3 regions of the Brevibacillus sp. RS1.1 genome follow, and region 1 is predicted to be linked to each of the others. Evidence: riboswitches for the same ligand, from Rfam matches in the RefSeq annotation. Region 1 holds a riboswitch; each other region holds the start of a gene.

The links. A riboswitch is a leader RNA that binds a small molecule or an ion and turns the genes downstream of it on or off. The one in region 1 is predicted to bind S-adenosylmethionine.
Region 2: it holds a riboswitch for S-adenosylmethionine, as region 1 does, so the genes downstream of both, HP570_RS24285 (pyridoxal phosphate-dependent aminotransferase) here and HP570_RS04150 (aminotransferase class I/II-fold pyridoxal phosphate-dependent enzyme) in region 1, are expected to answer to the same signal.
Region 3: it holds a riboswitch for S-adenosylmethionine, as region 1 does, so the genes downstream of both, HP570_RS03585 (homoserine dehydrogenase) here and HP570_RS04150 (aminotransferase class I/II-fold pyridoxal phosphate-dependent enzyme) in region 1, are expected to answer to the same signal.

What each region holds. Positions count from the first base shown of each region.
Region 1 is NZ_JABSVA010000001.1:897,664-901,943, reverse strand. It holds gene HP570_RS04165 (hypothetical protein) at 1-482, shown strand, start outside; gene HP570_RS04160 (DUF5665 domain-containing protein) at 492-833, opposite strand; gene HP570_RS04155 (pyridoxamine 5'-phosphate oxidase family protein) at 972-1,430, shown strand; SAM riboswitch class I at 1,505-1,624, shown strand; gene HP570_RS04150 (aminotransferase class I/II-fold pyridoxal phosphate-dependent enzyme) at 1,719-2,882, shown strand; gene HP570_RS04145 (trans-sulfuration enzyme family protein) at 2,879-4,066, shown strand; gene HP570_RS04140 (YhcN/YlaJ family sporulation lipoprotein) at 4,090-4,280, opposite strand, start outside.
Region 2 is NZ_JABSVA010000010.1:97,355-101,634, reverse strand. It holds gene HP570_RS24295 (aminotransferase-like domain-containing protein) at 1-127, opposite strand, end outside; gene HP570_RS24290 (hypothetical protein) at 323-793, opposite strand; gene HP570_RS24285 (pyridoxal phosphate-dependent aminotransferase) at 948-2,129, opposite strand; SAM riboswitch class I at 2,212-2,327, opposite strand; gene HP570_RS24280 (MFS transporter) at 2,388-3,644, opposite strand; gene moaC (cyclic pyranopterin monophosphate synthase MoaC) at 3,648-4,130, opposite strand.
Region 3 is NZ_JABSVA010000001.1:777,949-782,228, reverse strand. It holds gene HP570_RS03595 (cyclase family protein) at 1-341, shown strand, start outside; gene HP570_RS03590 (DinB family protein) at 359-886, shown strand; cobalamin riboswitch at 908-1,113, shown strand; gene HP570_RS29765 (hypothetical protein) at 1,145-1,276, shown strand; gene HP570_RS29760 (hypothetical protein) at 1,273-1,407, shown strand; SAM riboswitch class I at 1,502-1,608, shown strand; SAM riboswitch class I at 1,674-1,785, shown strand; gene HP570_RS03585 (homoserine dehydrogenase) at 1,872-3,137, shown strand; gene HP570_RS03580 (CapA family protein) at 3,200-4,280, opposite strand, start outside.

The sequences.
Region 1 (4,280 bases):
CTCCTGATAAGGATCAAGCGACCACATATGTCATCAAGGCGACTGCTGTAAACAATCCTGCCGCCAAGTCCATCCAGGTGAAGGGGACAGTAAGCGGCTGGAACAAAAAGGACGATGCTGAGCTGGTTGTGATCGCTCCTGACGGGAAGAAAAAAGAGATCAAACCGAATGACAAAGGCGAGTTCTCTTTGACGTTGTCTTACAAGAATCATTCCTTTAGTGCCAAATCGATTCAATTCGCATTGTATGAAGACGATAAGCTGATTAAGAAAGCTGACGTTGCACTCAGCACAAAGGTCATTGTCGAGCCTGTGAAGCCTACAGATGGCGATGAAGACGATGATGATGACAAAAAGAAAAAAGAAAAAGGGAAGCATAAAGATAAGCATCCCAACGGCAATGCGTATGGCTATTGGAAAAAGCACGGTAAGGAATGGAATGAAGATCACGATGATGACGATCATGACGAGGACAGAGACTAGTCTCTATCATTAAGGCCGTTGCTTGTAAGTCTCGACGTACTCCACCAATTGTCTGATGTAATCCCCCAAAATGGGGATCGAAAGAAATTGCGTCAAGAGGGAGCCGAGGAAAGCCAAAACGATAGCAGTACCAATCGTCAATCCCAGACCCCGGGCAAGACCTGCGAGGAAATTGATCCAGAGCAGCTTGCGCGGGGCTGTGTAATTTTGGATCACATCTGCTAGTCGGATATCTTCTAAGAACATCGCAATTTTGTGCATCCGCTCATTTACCTTCCGAACTTCCTGAAGCTCTTCAAGTACTTGGTCAATTTGCTGCATGAGGCGATCTGTAGGCGACAAGCTGTCCATCCCCTTCCATCATTCGGTATCGTTACCTACCAGTCTAGGGAAAAAGATAACGAGAATCAAGGTGGAGAGGAAACGTTTGCCTATCAGCTATGCGAAGGGTAAAATGAACGTACTAAACGTTTGATAGGAGGCTTTGAAATGGCTGAAACTGTTTCCCAAACTCTTTCCGAAGATTTATTCAAGCTCTTGCAAAAAGAGCGTTTTGTTACCTTGGGCACAGTAGACCATGAGTCAGGAGCACCATCGCTCAGTTCCTTGTCCTGGACGTTTGCTGTCAGCGCCGATACGATTCGTTTTGCCGTGGATAATCGCTCACGTATTTTGGCTAATATTGCGAAGGAACCGCAGGTTGTCCTGCACTTGATCGGTGCCGGCTCGTCTTTCGCCATTAATGGTCGTGCTGTCGTTAAAACAGACCGCCTGGAAGGTGTTCCGCTCAAGCTGGCCATGGTAGAGATCAAAATTGAGGCTGTTCGTGATATTATGTTTTACGGTTCCCGTATTTCCGCAGAACCACAATATGAAAAGACGTATGACAAAAACGCAGCAGCGAAGCTGGACAATCAAGTGATGACCGCCCTGAAAGATGCAAATTAACGGGTGGAAATAAATTGTTGACAAGAATCCTGCCGATCCATTAGTATTAGGGTCAATCGAATTGAATAGCAATCTTCTTATCCAGAGCGGCGGAGGGACTGGCCCGATGATGCCCGGCAACCAATCACCTGTATTTTAACAGGGAGATAATGGTGCTAATTCCTGCAGAGTTATCAAACTCTGAAAGATGAGAAGGATTTGCTTACGGTGACGTAAACAAAGCCTTCTTTCAGAGGAAAGAGGGCTTTTTTGATGCCCTCGTACACTATTGGAGGGAGAGAAACAGACATGAAATTGGAAACAAAGTTGATTCAGGCGGGAGTAGGCAAAGACGAAAAAACAGGGGCGGTGAGCTTTCCTGTTTACTATGCAACGGCTTATCGTCATCCTGCCTTGGGCCAGAGCACTGGCTATGACTATACGCGCACAGCTAATCCTACTCGCGCCATTTTGGAGGAGACCATCGCTATAGCGGAATCAGGAGATGCAGGATTCGCTTGCGCCTCGGGAATGGCTGCTGTTCATACCGTCATGGGTTTGTTTTCCCAAGGAGATCATCTGATTGTTTCGCTCGATCTGTACGGGGGAACCTATCGATTGTTCGAGCAAGTGCTCTCTCGTTACGGTCTGACGTTTTCGTACGTGGATTTGCGTGACATTGGTGCACTGAAAAATGCGATTCGCCCAGATACAAAGGCTATTTTCGTCGAGACACCAACCAATCCGCTCATGCAGATTACCGATATTCGAGCAGTAGCACAATTGGCGAAGCAGCACAGTCTCCTGACGATTGTAGACAACACATTCTTAACCCCGTATTGTCAACGCCCACTAGAGCTTGGTGCAGATATCGTCTTACATAGTGCGACCAAGTATTTGGCAGGACACAACGATGTGTTGGCTGGACTCATCGTAACAAAAGGAGAAGAGTTGTCGGAAAAAATCCGGTTTTTGCACAATTCAATCGGTGCTGTACTCGGACCTCAAGATTGCTGGCTTCTCATTCGCGGGATGAAAACATTGGCATTGCGGATGGAGCGCCATCAATCCAATGCCTTGATTGTAGCGGAAAAGCTGCGTGAGCATCCGGCAGTAGCGGAGGTATTTTATCCGGGTCTGCCAGAGCATCCGGGACATGAGATCCAGGTGAATCAAGCGACAGGGCATAGTGGGATGGTATCGTTCCGCGTACGCGATGTGGAGCAGGTGGGATTGTTCCTGCAAAATCTGCAAATCGTGTCCTTTGCTGAAAGCCTGGGTGGTGTTGAGTCATTGTGTACGTATCCGGCGACGCAGACTCACGCGGATATCCCGCAAGAAGTCAGAGAGCATGTCGGTGTTTGTGATCGATTGTTGCGGCTGTCGGTTGGCATCGAGCATCCAGATGATGTCGTAGCCGATTTGTTTCAGGCCTTGAATGCTAGTTTGGTCGTAGGGGGGAGTGTACGATGAATTTTGCCACCAAGATCCTCCACGGTTCCACTTGCATTGACCCGTTCACAGGTGCGTCGTCGGTTCCGATTTATCAAGCTTCTACGTTTCATCAGGCTGATATCGATCAGCCAGGTGCATTCGATTATGCCAGATCAGGCAATCCGACCAGGCAGGCTTTGGAAGAAGCCATTGCGTCTCTGGAGGGAGGCGCACGCGGTTTCGCGTTCTCATCTGGCATGGCTGCCATTTCCAGCGTGTTCATGCTGTTTTCTGCCGGAGATCATGTTGTAGTAGCGGAAGATGTATACGGTGGCACGTTTCGGTTTTTGACCAAGGTATTGTCGAGAATGGGCATCTCTGTAACGTTCGTGGATGCGACAGAGACAGAAGCCGTTCGTGCGGCCATTACACCGGCAACGAAAGGGGTTTACCTGGAGACCCCCTCCAATCCCACCTTAAAGGTGACAGATATTGCAGCGGTTTCTCGTATTGCGAAGGAGCGGGGCTTGCTCGTCATTGTCGATAATACGTTCCTTACCCCGTATTACCAGCGACCATTGGAACTTGGCGCCGATGTGGTCATTCATAGTGCAACAAAGTTTATCGGAGGGCATAGCGACGTCGTGGCTGGTCTGGCCGTGACCAGAGAAGCTGGGTTAGGGGAGCAGCTCTACTTTATCCAGAATGGCATGGGAGCGATTTTGGGTGTGCAGGACTGCTGGCTCGTGATGCGAGGGCTCAAAACATTGAAAGCCCGACTGGATGTGAGCACGAAGACAGCCGCGAGCTTGGCTGATTGGTTGTCTACGCATCCACAAGTAAGTCGCGTTTACTATACGGGACTGGCGGATAATCCCGGTCACCTGATTCAAACACAACAAGCGACTGGTCATGGGGCTGTTCTTTCCTTTGATGTAGGGAGCCGCGAGCGTGCAAAAGCGCTGTTTGATCGCGTGAAATTGCCGATTGTGGCAGTCAGCCTCGGGGCAGTGGAAACGATTCTCTCGTATCCAGCTACGATGTCACATGCAGCGATGCCCGCTGAAGAAAGAGCTGCAAGGGGAATCACAGACGGTTTGATCAGATTGTCAGCTGGTTTAGAGGATTTCGATGACTTGGTGGCAGATTTGAATCAAGCACTGGATCATTTGCCATCTGAAGCACCAGCCTATAAAGAAAAAGAGGTATTCTCCCGGGCTTAAATCCGGGGGATACCTCTTTTTCTTTAAGGTGTTCCAGTACGATTTGCGTTGATTTTGTTTTGTCCTTGTGGCTCTTTGTGCATGCGCTTTTCTTTTACTTGGGAAGGGGTTTCTTCACGAGGCTGCACACTGCGTGGCAGTTGGGGAATGATCCGACCTACCATATCCGCCAACTCTTCGGTAATTCCGGCAATCGGATGGCCACGACGAATAT
Region 2 (4,280 bases), on a different contig from region 1:
GAAAAGAATCCTCTGCTGGCAGTCCACCTGCGAGCGAGAGCACTTGATTGCCTTGGGTCAGCTTCAAGATTTCCCGGACAGCCGAGGAGGATAGTGCTTCGACAGATTTTGAAAATGAGTACTCCATGTTCCGTTCCCCCTTGATTTTGCTTATCCTTGTTTTATCACTGTCAACAGCGTAAGTCCAATCTTTGCTAGCTATGAGCAGATAGGTTTTGACTATGTCGAGCGGTTGTTCAACCATTAGTCTTCACACACTGCATGCAAAAAACCCCTCTTCGTATGAAACGAAAAGGGGGTCATATGTATCGGCTATATTTTCCTAAGCAATACGGAACACACGTCGTTTCTCTGTTTGTGGAAGGAAAGAGAGGTCGACATGATTGGACGCTTCTTCCATACCGATATCGCTTGCCAACAGCAATGCCTCTTCCTGGAAGGTCGGCGTACAGCTGCCTTCATTCAGCTCACAGAGTCGCTTCAATCTCTTCAGTCTCTCTGCTGACTTCTCTACTCTCATGCATTCGTTCGTCAGCTCACATACGTTGACGTGACGAGCATCAGCGATCATGCTGATATCATTCACATGGACAATCAGCCTTTTGCCTTCTTCCGTAACAAATCCGATCGAGCAAAAATGCGCACCTGACATTTCCAAACGAGTGAGAACAGCATTGGCGTAAACTTCTCCCGTCCGCAAGCGAATCTGGCCTGCTTCAATGGCTCCGCCGATTTTTCGCTCGTTGGCGATCACCGTATACATATCCGTGTAACCGTTAATCTGATAGCGCATGGTACCCTCCCGCTCTCGCTGAGACTAATTATCATTAACAACAATGACATCGTATAATGAAAATCATTATCTGTCAATAATGAGAATGATTTTTATTCTAGAAGAAAAAAGCCACACTCCATCTATACGGTAGTGTGGCTTTTTTGCCTCGCTTTTATTTTGTTTTCGTAAATAACCCTAACCGCTCAATCCGCTGAACCGCTTCCGCGAGACGCTCTTCACTGGATAACAAAGCTGCTCTCACATAGCCCTCACCTGTCGGACCAAAGCCATTTCCTGGCGCTACGACGACATGCGCTTTTTCCAAAAGTAGGTCAGAGAACTCCACAGATGTGAAGCCGTTTGGAACAGGAAGCCAAGCAAAAAACGAACCTTGAGATGGCGGAGCCTGCCAGCCAATCCGATGCAGATTGGAGTACAGGGCATTGCGGCGGCTTTCGTAGACAGCGACGAGATCGCGGACGCACTGCTGCGAATCCGTCATCGCTTTGGCTGCCGCCATCTGTACTGCACCGAACAGACTGACGAAGTAATGGTCCTGAATGAGGTTGATCAGACGAACTAGCTCGCGATTACCTACCATGGCACCTACTCGCCAGCCTGCCATGTTGTACGTTTTGGACAGGGTATAAAATTCTACACCCACTTCTTTTGCACCCGGAACCTGCATGAAGCTGACCGGCTTTTTCCCGTCATAGCTGATTGCTCCGTAGGCGAAGTCGTGGCAGACAACGATTTCATGTTTTCGGGCAAAACGAATGGTTTCCTCATAGAACTCGAGTGGTGCGTTGACTGCTGTCGGATTGTTCGGATAGTTGAGAAACATCAGTTTCGCTCGATCCAAATCAGCTTGGGACAGCTGGCTGTAGTCTGGCAAGAAGTCATTTTCCGCCTTCAACGGCATCATGACCATCCGTCCGTTGACAACAGCAACCCCCGACCAATAATCCGGATAGCCTGGGTCTGGAACCAGTGCAACATCGCCTGCATTCATGAGTACTTGGCAAATCTCTACGAGTCCGGTTTTACTGCCGAACAAAATCGCTACTTCTTCCTCCGGATCGAGGTCCACATCAAATTCTTGCTTATACCAATGAGCTACTGCCTGCTTCAGTTCCACGCGTCCCTGAAAAGGCGGATATTTGTGATGGAGTGGTTGTGCCGCTTGCGCCTGTAATTCTTCAATAATGTGCGGCGGTGTCGGCAAATCGGGATTGCCCTGCCCCAGGTTAATGACGTCATGGCCTTGCGCAATGACCTTGTTTACTTTTGCCACCAGGGTCGCAAAAAACTGGGTAGGGAGTCGATCAATCATATCGGCGGGTTGAATGCGCATCTTTCTTCCATTCCTTTCTTGGGCCAATACAGTAAAACCCCCTTTTTCCATACAGAAAAAGGGGGAGATCAGCTTGGTCACGTCCTTATCTGTCAGGAAAAAAATCCTGCTGGAATTGGCACAGCATCTGTCCATCACATGGCACAGATCCGCTGCCGGGCTTCATAGGGCCAGTCCCTCCACCTCTCTGAATAAGTCAAACACACGGAATATACTGTTTTTTCGTCTATATCATACTACTTGAGCACGCAAATCGTGTCAAGATGCTTGATTCTGTACCGGCACGTGATGCCTTCTTTTTTGAAAAGAGGTGTGGAAAGCGAAGAATGCCACAGACAACAGACACAAGCCTGCCATTACGAACAATAGTCCCTGCGCGTGAATCGATTGGAAGATAAAGGCCCCGAGCAGTGGTCCGAGCATCCGCCCAGCTGATCCAGTCCCCGCAATCAGCCCTTGAATGAAGCCTTCTCGTCCCTCTGGCGTAAACTGTGCAGCAACTGCTGGCACCGCTGGCCACACGAGCATTTCGCCCAGCGTCATGATGAACATCCCCGCCACAAAGCCTGCATAAGCCGTTGATTGCGACAAAATCAACATCGACAAGGCAAAAATATAAGCGCCCAAGAGCATCTGGGCTTTTAGTGTTCGGGCAAAGCGTCGAATGACCCAGGCAATCAATGGCTGACCAAACAGGATCAAGCCGCCGTTCAGCGTCCACAACAGACTGTATTGACGGAGGGAAATGCCCAAGGATTGCATATAGGTTGACAGCACGGTTGTCCATTGTACATAGACAATCCAGCTAATTAATAGCCCCCCGCATAATAGCAGCAAGGCTCCCCATACCACCTTTGGCTCTTGCTGTGGTTGTCGCAGCACATCATCAGTTGCTTGCTCAGGCATGCTTTGTCCAGTCGTCGAGTTTTGGCGTTGTTGTTCCACCATTTTTAACTGACGCGGCAAAATGAGCATGAACATGGCGAGGACGATCACTTGTGAGATAGCATTACCGAAAAACGTCCAGGCAAATGACACACTGGCCAAGAAGCCGCCCAACGCAGAACCGGCAGCTACCCCCACATTGAGCGTGACATAAATCAGATTGATTCCTTTACGTCCTCCGTCCGGCCACAAAACTATGGCCAATGCATTCATCACCGGAGAAAGTAATCCATAAAACAGTCCATTCAACAGAAGCAGCACAACATAAATCGTAAAATCCTCCGTAACACCTAATCCGAGCGAAATCAGGATAACGCCGATGGAACCGACAATGATGGTGCGCATTTTGCCCCAGCGGTCAAACAGCATCCCGCCAACAATACTCCCGATCAAGAATGCGCCTTGGTTTAAAAGCAACAAGAAGCCGGCTACAGTCAGCGGCTTTCCGAGATGGTTATGAATATAAATCGTGACCAGCGGCCAAATACATGCCATTCCGGTAGAAAAAATGACGGCAGCAATCGCCAATAAACGAATGCTGCTCGGATAAGATTCCCACTTTTGCCTCATGGCTTACTTCTCTCCCCGATGGAAATCGCCGCTTTTTCCGCCTGTTTTGGATTGCAGACTGGTCGGACCGATTATCATTTCTTTATCCATGGCTTTGCACATGTCATACACCGTCAAAGCCGCTACGCTTACAGCGGTCAATGCCTCCATCTCGACGCCTGTTTTCCCTGTCGTCTTCACGGTTCCTGTAATCGCAAGCGTCGTTTCGTCCTCAAAAGCAAATTGTATGTCGATGCCAGTCAATGGCAGCGGATGACACATCGGGATGATTTCCCACGTTTTTTTGGCAGCCATGACACCTGCTACCTGCGCTACGGCGAGTACATCGCCCTTTTCGATTCGACCTTCGCGGATACGGGCGAGGGTTTCGGGTTTCATGCTGATTTGGCTCTCGGCTACAGCCACCCGTTTTGTGACGTCCTTCTCGGACACGTCTACCATCCGAGCTCGATTTTGTTCATTAAAATGTGTTAATTGATCAGTCATACGAGTATCGTTCCTCCTCTATCTTCTCCTACCTTACTCCCGACGCTGGATAAAAGCAATGGGAATGTAGATGGCTTAGTTTCGTTATCTTGCTCATCCACTCCTAAAAACGTACGAAGAACAAGTGAGGGAGGTATACTGTGCGTACAC
Region 3 (4,280 bases), 120 kb from region 1:
ATTTTGTCCTGTTTAAAACGAAAAACTCTTTTGAAGAGGCGTTCTCCTTTGAATTTATCTTTCTGTCTGAAGAGGGTGCGGAATATGTAAGTGAGCTGGGGGTTCGTGGCATTGGTACCGATGCACTTGGAATCGAACGCAGCCAGGAAGGTCACCCCACCCATAAAAAATTGTTTGCAGCGGGAGTCATTGTCGTGGAAGGCTTGCGGCTAGCAGAGGTCCCGCCAGGCGAGTATTTTCTGGTAGCTGCACCACTCAAGCTGGTCGGCACGGATGCAGCCCCGGCAAGGGTCCTATTGTTTGAAGGGTTACATAGTAATTTGTCTATTGAAACTGAATGACGAGGAGTGGGAAACAGATGCTCAGACGACCAGAGCGCGATGAATACGCTGCTTATTTTGACTATTACATGGGTCTTGTACCGGAGGGGGAGTTCCAAACGATCCTCACGCAGCAAGGAGAGAGGATCGTCGCGTTCTTTTCGTCCCTTGCCCCCGAGCAAATTGATTATCGGTATGCGCCAGGCAAATGGACGGTTAAAGAGGTGTTGGGTCATCTCATCGATGCAGAACGCATCATGAGCTATCGCTTGCTGAGAATCGCGAGAGGGGATCAGACACCCCTCGTCGGTTTTGATGAGAATGCTTTTGTTGAACACGGGTGTTTTCAGCTAAGAGACCTGTCTGATTTACTGGAAGAGTATAAGGCTGTCCGTGCTTCCACCATCGCTTTGGTGCGAGGGATCTCTCCAGAAGCGTGGTTGTGTACAGGACTTGCCAACGGAAACAAGCTATCTGCAAGGACATTGGCCTATGTGATTGCTGGACATGAAGCTCATCACACTCGCATTTTGAAAGAGCGGTATTTGGGGGAAGGTAAAATCTGAAGGTAGTAGTGAGAATAGACAATTTCATAGGTGGAAACAGGTTCCTTAGGGCGTAACCAACTCGCCACAAGGATAATAGGGAAGCTCGGTGCAAATCCGACACGGTCCCGCCACTGTAAGAGGGGAGTCAGCGTCCAACAAGCCACTGGTCTATCAAAATAGACGGGGAAGGCGACGCTAGGCGATGAACCCATAGTCAGGAGACCTGCCTGTTTCGACAACACTGATAGACCTACGGGAGATAGGGAGGTGTTAGAGATGGCTTGCGAAAAACAGCGAGTGGACAAGTATGCCCCTCCTTTTCTGGCATTTTCTAACGATCGTCACGGTCGAGCGGAAAATGCTCTTTTTATTTTGGGCAGAATAATAGAAGAGGAGGGCGAGCAATGATACAACTTTTTATTTGCCAATGGTGCGGATATGTTGAGGAAAAAGAGCAGCCTGAGGAATGCCAGGAGGGCGTGTTTCATTGTGCTTGCTGCAGTATGGAAGAGGTAGAAAGCCTGTTCACCCACAACTGAAATCCTTGCCAAATCAGCTTGCAATCAGAAAAGAAAGAATTTTGTTGACGCTTGCCTTGGAATTTCTTAGAATAAAGCTCAACAGCATAAATGGTTCTTATCCAGAGAGGTGGAGGGTCTGGCCCGATGAAGCCCGGCAACCGTTGCATATTGCAACAAGGTGCCAATTCCTGCGAGACGTTTCGTCTCGAAAGATAAGAAGCGGGTTACTCTATTAGTAGATGAACCTTCTTCTTAGCGAAGAAGGTTTTTTTAATTTCATATTTTCTTTATCCAGAGAGGTGGAGGGACTGGCCCGATGAAGCCCGGCAACCGTCACGTATATTTTGTGACAAGGTGCCAATTCCTGCAGGACATTTACGTCCTGGGAGATAAGGAGGGGGAGCATTAACTGCTATCAAGCCTTCTTCTTATCGAAGATGGCTTTTCTTTTTATCTAAAATTCGGGGTATGGGGTGGTCAGGATGAGTGCAGAAGTGGTACGCGTGGGATTATTGGGATTGGGGACAGTGGGTGGGGGCGTAATCAAAACGATCCGTTCACAACAGGAGAAGCTGGCTTCTCGTCTGGGAAAACGAATTGAGATCGTCAAGGCATTGGTGCGTGACTCGGAAAAAGAGCGGGCGGTTCATGTCGACCCGGCTTTACTGACGACAGATTTTGAGGATGTATTGAGAAGCGATGTGGATATCGTGGTGGAGGTTATGGGCGGTGTAGAACCTACCTATGACTACGTACGTGCTTTGATCGAAAAGGGCTGCCATGTGGTAACCGCCAACAAAGAGCTCCTGGCGAAAAAAGGAACAGAGCTAGTCGATTTGGCAAATCAGCATCAAGTGCATCTTGCCTATGAAGCGAGTGTGGCTGGGGGTATCCCGATCTTGAGTGTGCTCCGGCAGTTCCTACGTACGAACGATATCCAAGGCGTTCGCGGTATTCTCAACGGAACAACGAACTTCATTTTGACGAAAATGGAAGCAGAGCAGCTCTCCTACCAGGAGGTGCTCAAGCAAGCACAGGAGCTGGGCTATGCGGAAGCAGACCCTCGTTCGGATGTAGAAGGCTTTGATGCTATGTACAAATTGTATATCCTGGCACAGCTTGTTTATGGAGAATCGCTGCCTTTAGCGGATGTTGTTCGCAAAGGAATTGCAGATTTGTCAGCAGGTCACATTCGGATTGCAAGCGACTTAGGGTACCGGATCAAGCTGATCGCGCAGGCTTATCAAGCCGAAAAAGGCATTCGCCTATCTGTTGAACCAACCATGCTTCCGCTGAGCCATCCGTTGGCGCAAATCCACGATGCGTTTAATGCTGTCCAGCTATCCGGCAACATCGTAGGAGACCTGTTGTTTACAGGAAGAGGGGCAGGAGAGCTCCCTACAGCAAGTGCAGTCGTGGAAGATTTGGCCTATTTATTGACACAGCCATTCACGCCGCATCCTACCTGGAAAGAAAAAACGGCTGACAAAGCTGGAGGCACGTTGGACTCGACAGAACACGTCCTATGTTATCTGGAGGGCTCATGTCATACTGCGACGCCAGATCGGGTCTTGCATTTCCTTCAGCAGGCCGGGGTGAACGTGCATAAACTAAAAGTCCAATTCGATTTGGGAGGCGTCTTGCGCGCAGGGTTGATCGTGACGGGAATCAGTGAACAGCATGAGTCCTTATTGAAAAATGATTTTGGCTTAGAAGTGCGCTGCTTCCCTATTCTTGAATCTGCGTAAGTAAGAGGAACCATAAGAAGAAAAGCCGTATTTCTAGGAATCTGGAAACACGGCTTCTTTTATCAGTGGGAAATCTCCACCGCCTTTGCATGTGGCTGCACACGCCCGTCACTTTGTATGTCGACTTGCTCAGAAATGGATTCAATGCGTTTTAACAGGGCAGCGCCGTTGCTTTCATTCATGGGTACAGCTTGTCCCAATTCTGCATGAAATGGAAGCATCGTTAGCTCACAATCACCGCTCTTGGTACAGTTTGCTTGCAGGACCATCGTTTCCCAAGTCTTGGGTTCGTTTGCACGTGTGAAAATGAAATTGCCAAGACTGTACGCAATCCATTTGTCGTTGTATCGTTCAAAGCCTTGCAGTACGTGGGGATGACCGCCGACAATCAAATCTGCACCAGCATCGATGTAGGCACGAGACAGCTCCTTTTGATGATCGACAGGATAATCGGAGCGTTCTTTGCCCCAGTGTGCAATCACCACCACGAGATCCGCTTGGCTGTTCGCATCCTGGATCGCTTTCACTGCCAGTGTAGGATCATAGGAAGCGGCCATACCTGGCTGGGAATTCCCTGCAAACCAGCTCGTTTCGGGAATGACCCTGCTGAAGCCGAGAATTGCGATCTTGATGCCGTTCTTTTCTAGGAAAACAGGTGAATAGGCGCGGCTTGCATCCTTACCGGCACCGACGTATTCTATACGGTTTTCGTCCAAAGCGTCAAAGGTATCCAGCAATCCCGGAACGCCTTGGTCCATGGAGTGGTTATTGGCCAGATTCACCACATCAATCCCAGCGTTTTTCATGGCAGGAACAGCAAGTGGCGATGACTTGTAAACATACTCCTTGTTTTGAGCAGCAACACCTGTGTCGGTGATCGGCGTCTCCAAATTGGCAATGGTGATATCATCTTGCAAAAAGAGCGAGCTTACATGTTTGTATGGGTAGTCATAGCTATTTGCAAGTAAGGTTTTCTCAACGTTTCCTGACATCATGATGTCACCGACAAAAGTGAGCTGCACGGAAGACTTTTGGTTCGCGGTATTATCAGGATCAGGCTGGGTGTTCGGGTTGGCATGTTCTCCATCCATGGCAGTTTGAAATAAGTAGTAGGTTCCGACGACGAAGATGGCCAACACGCTA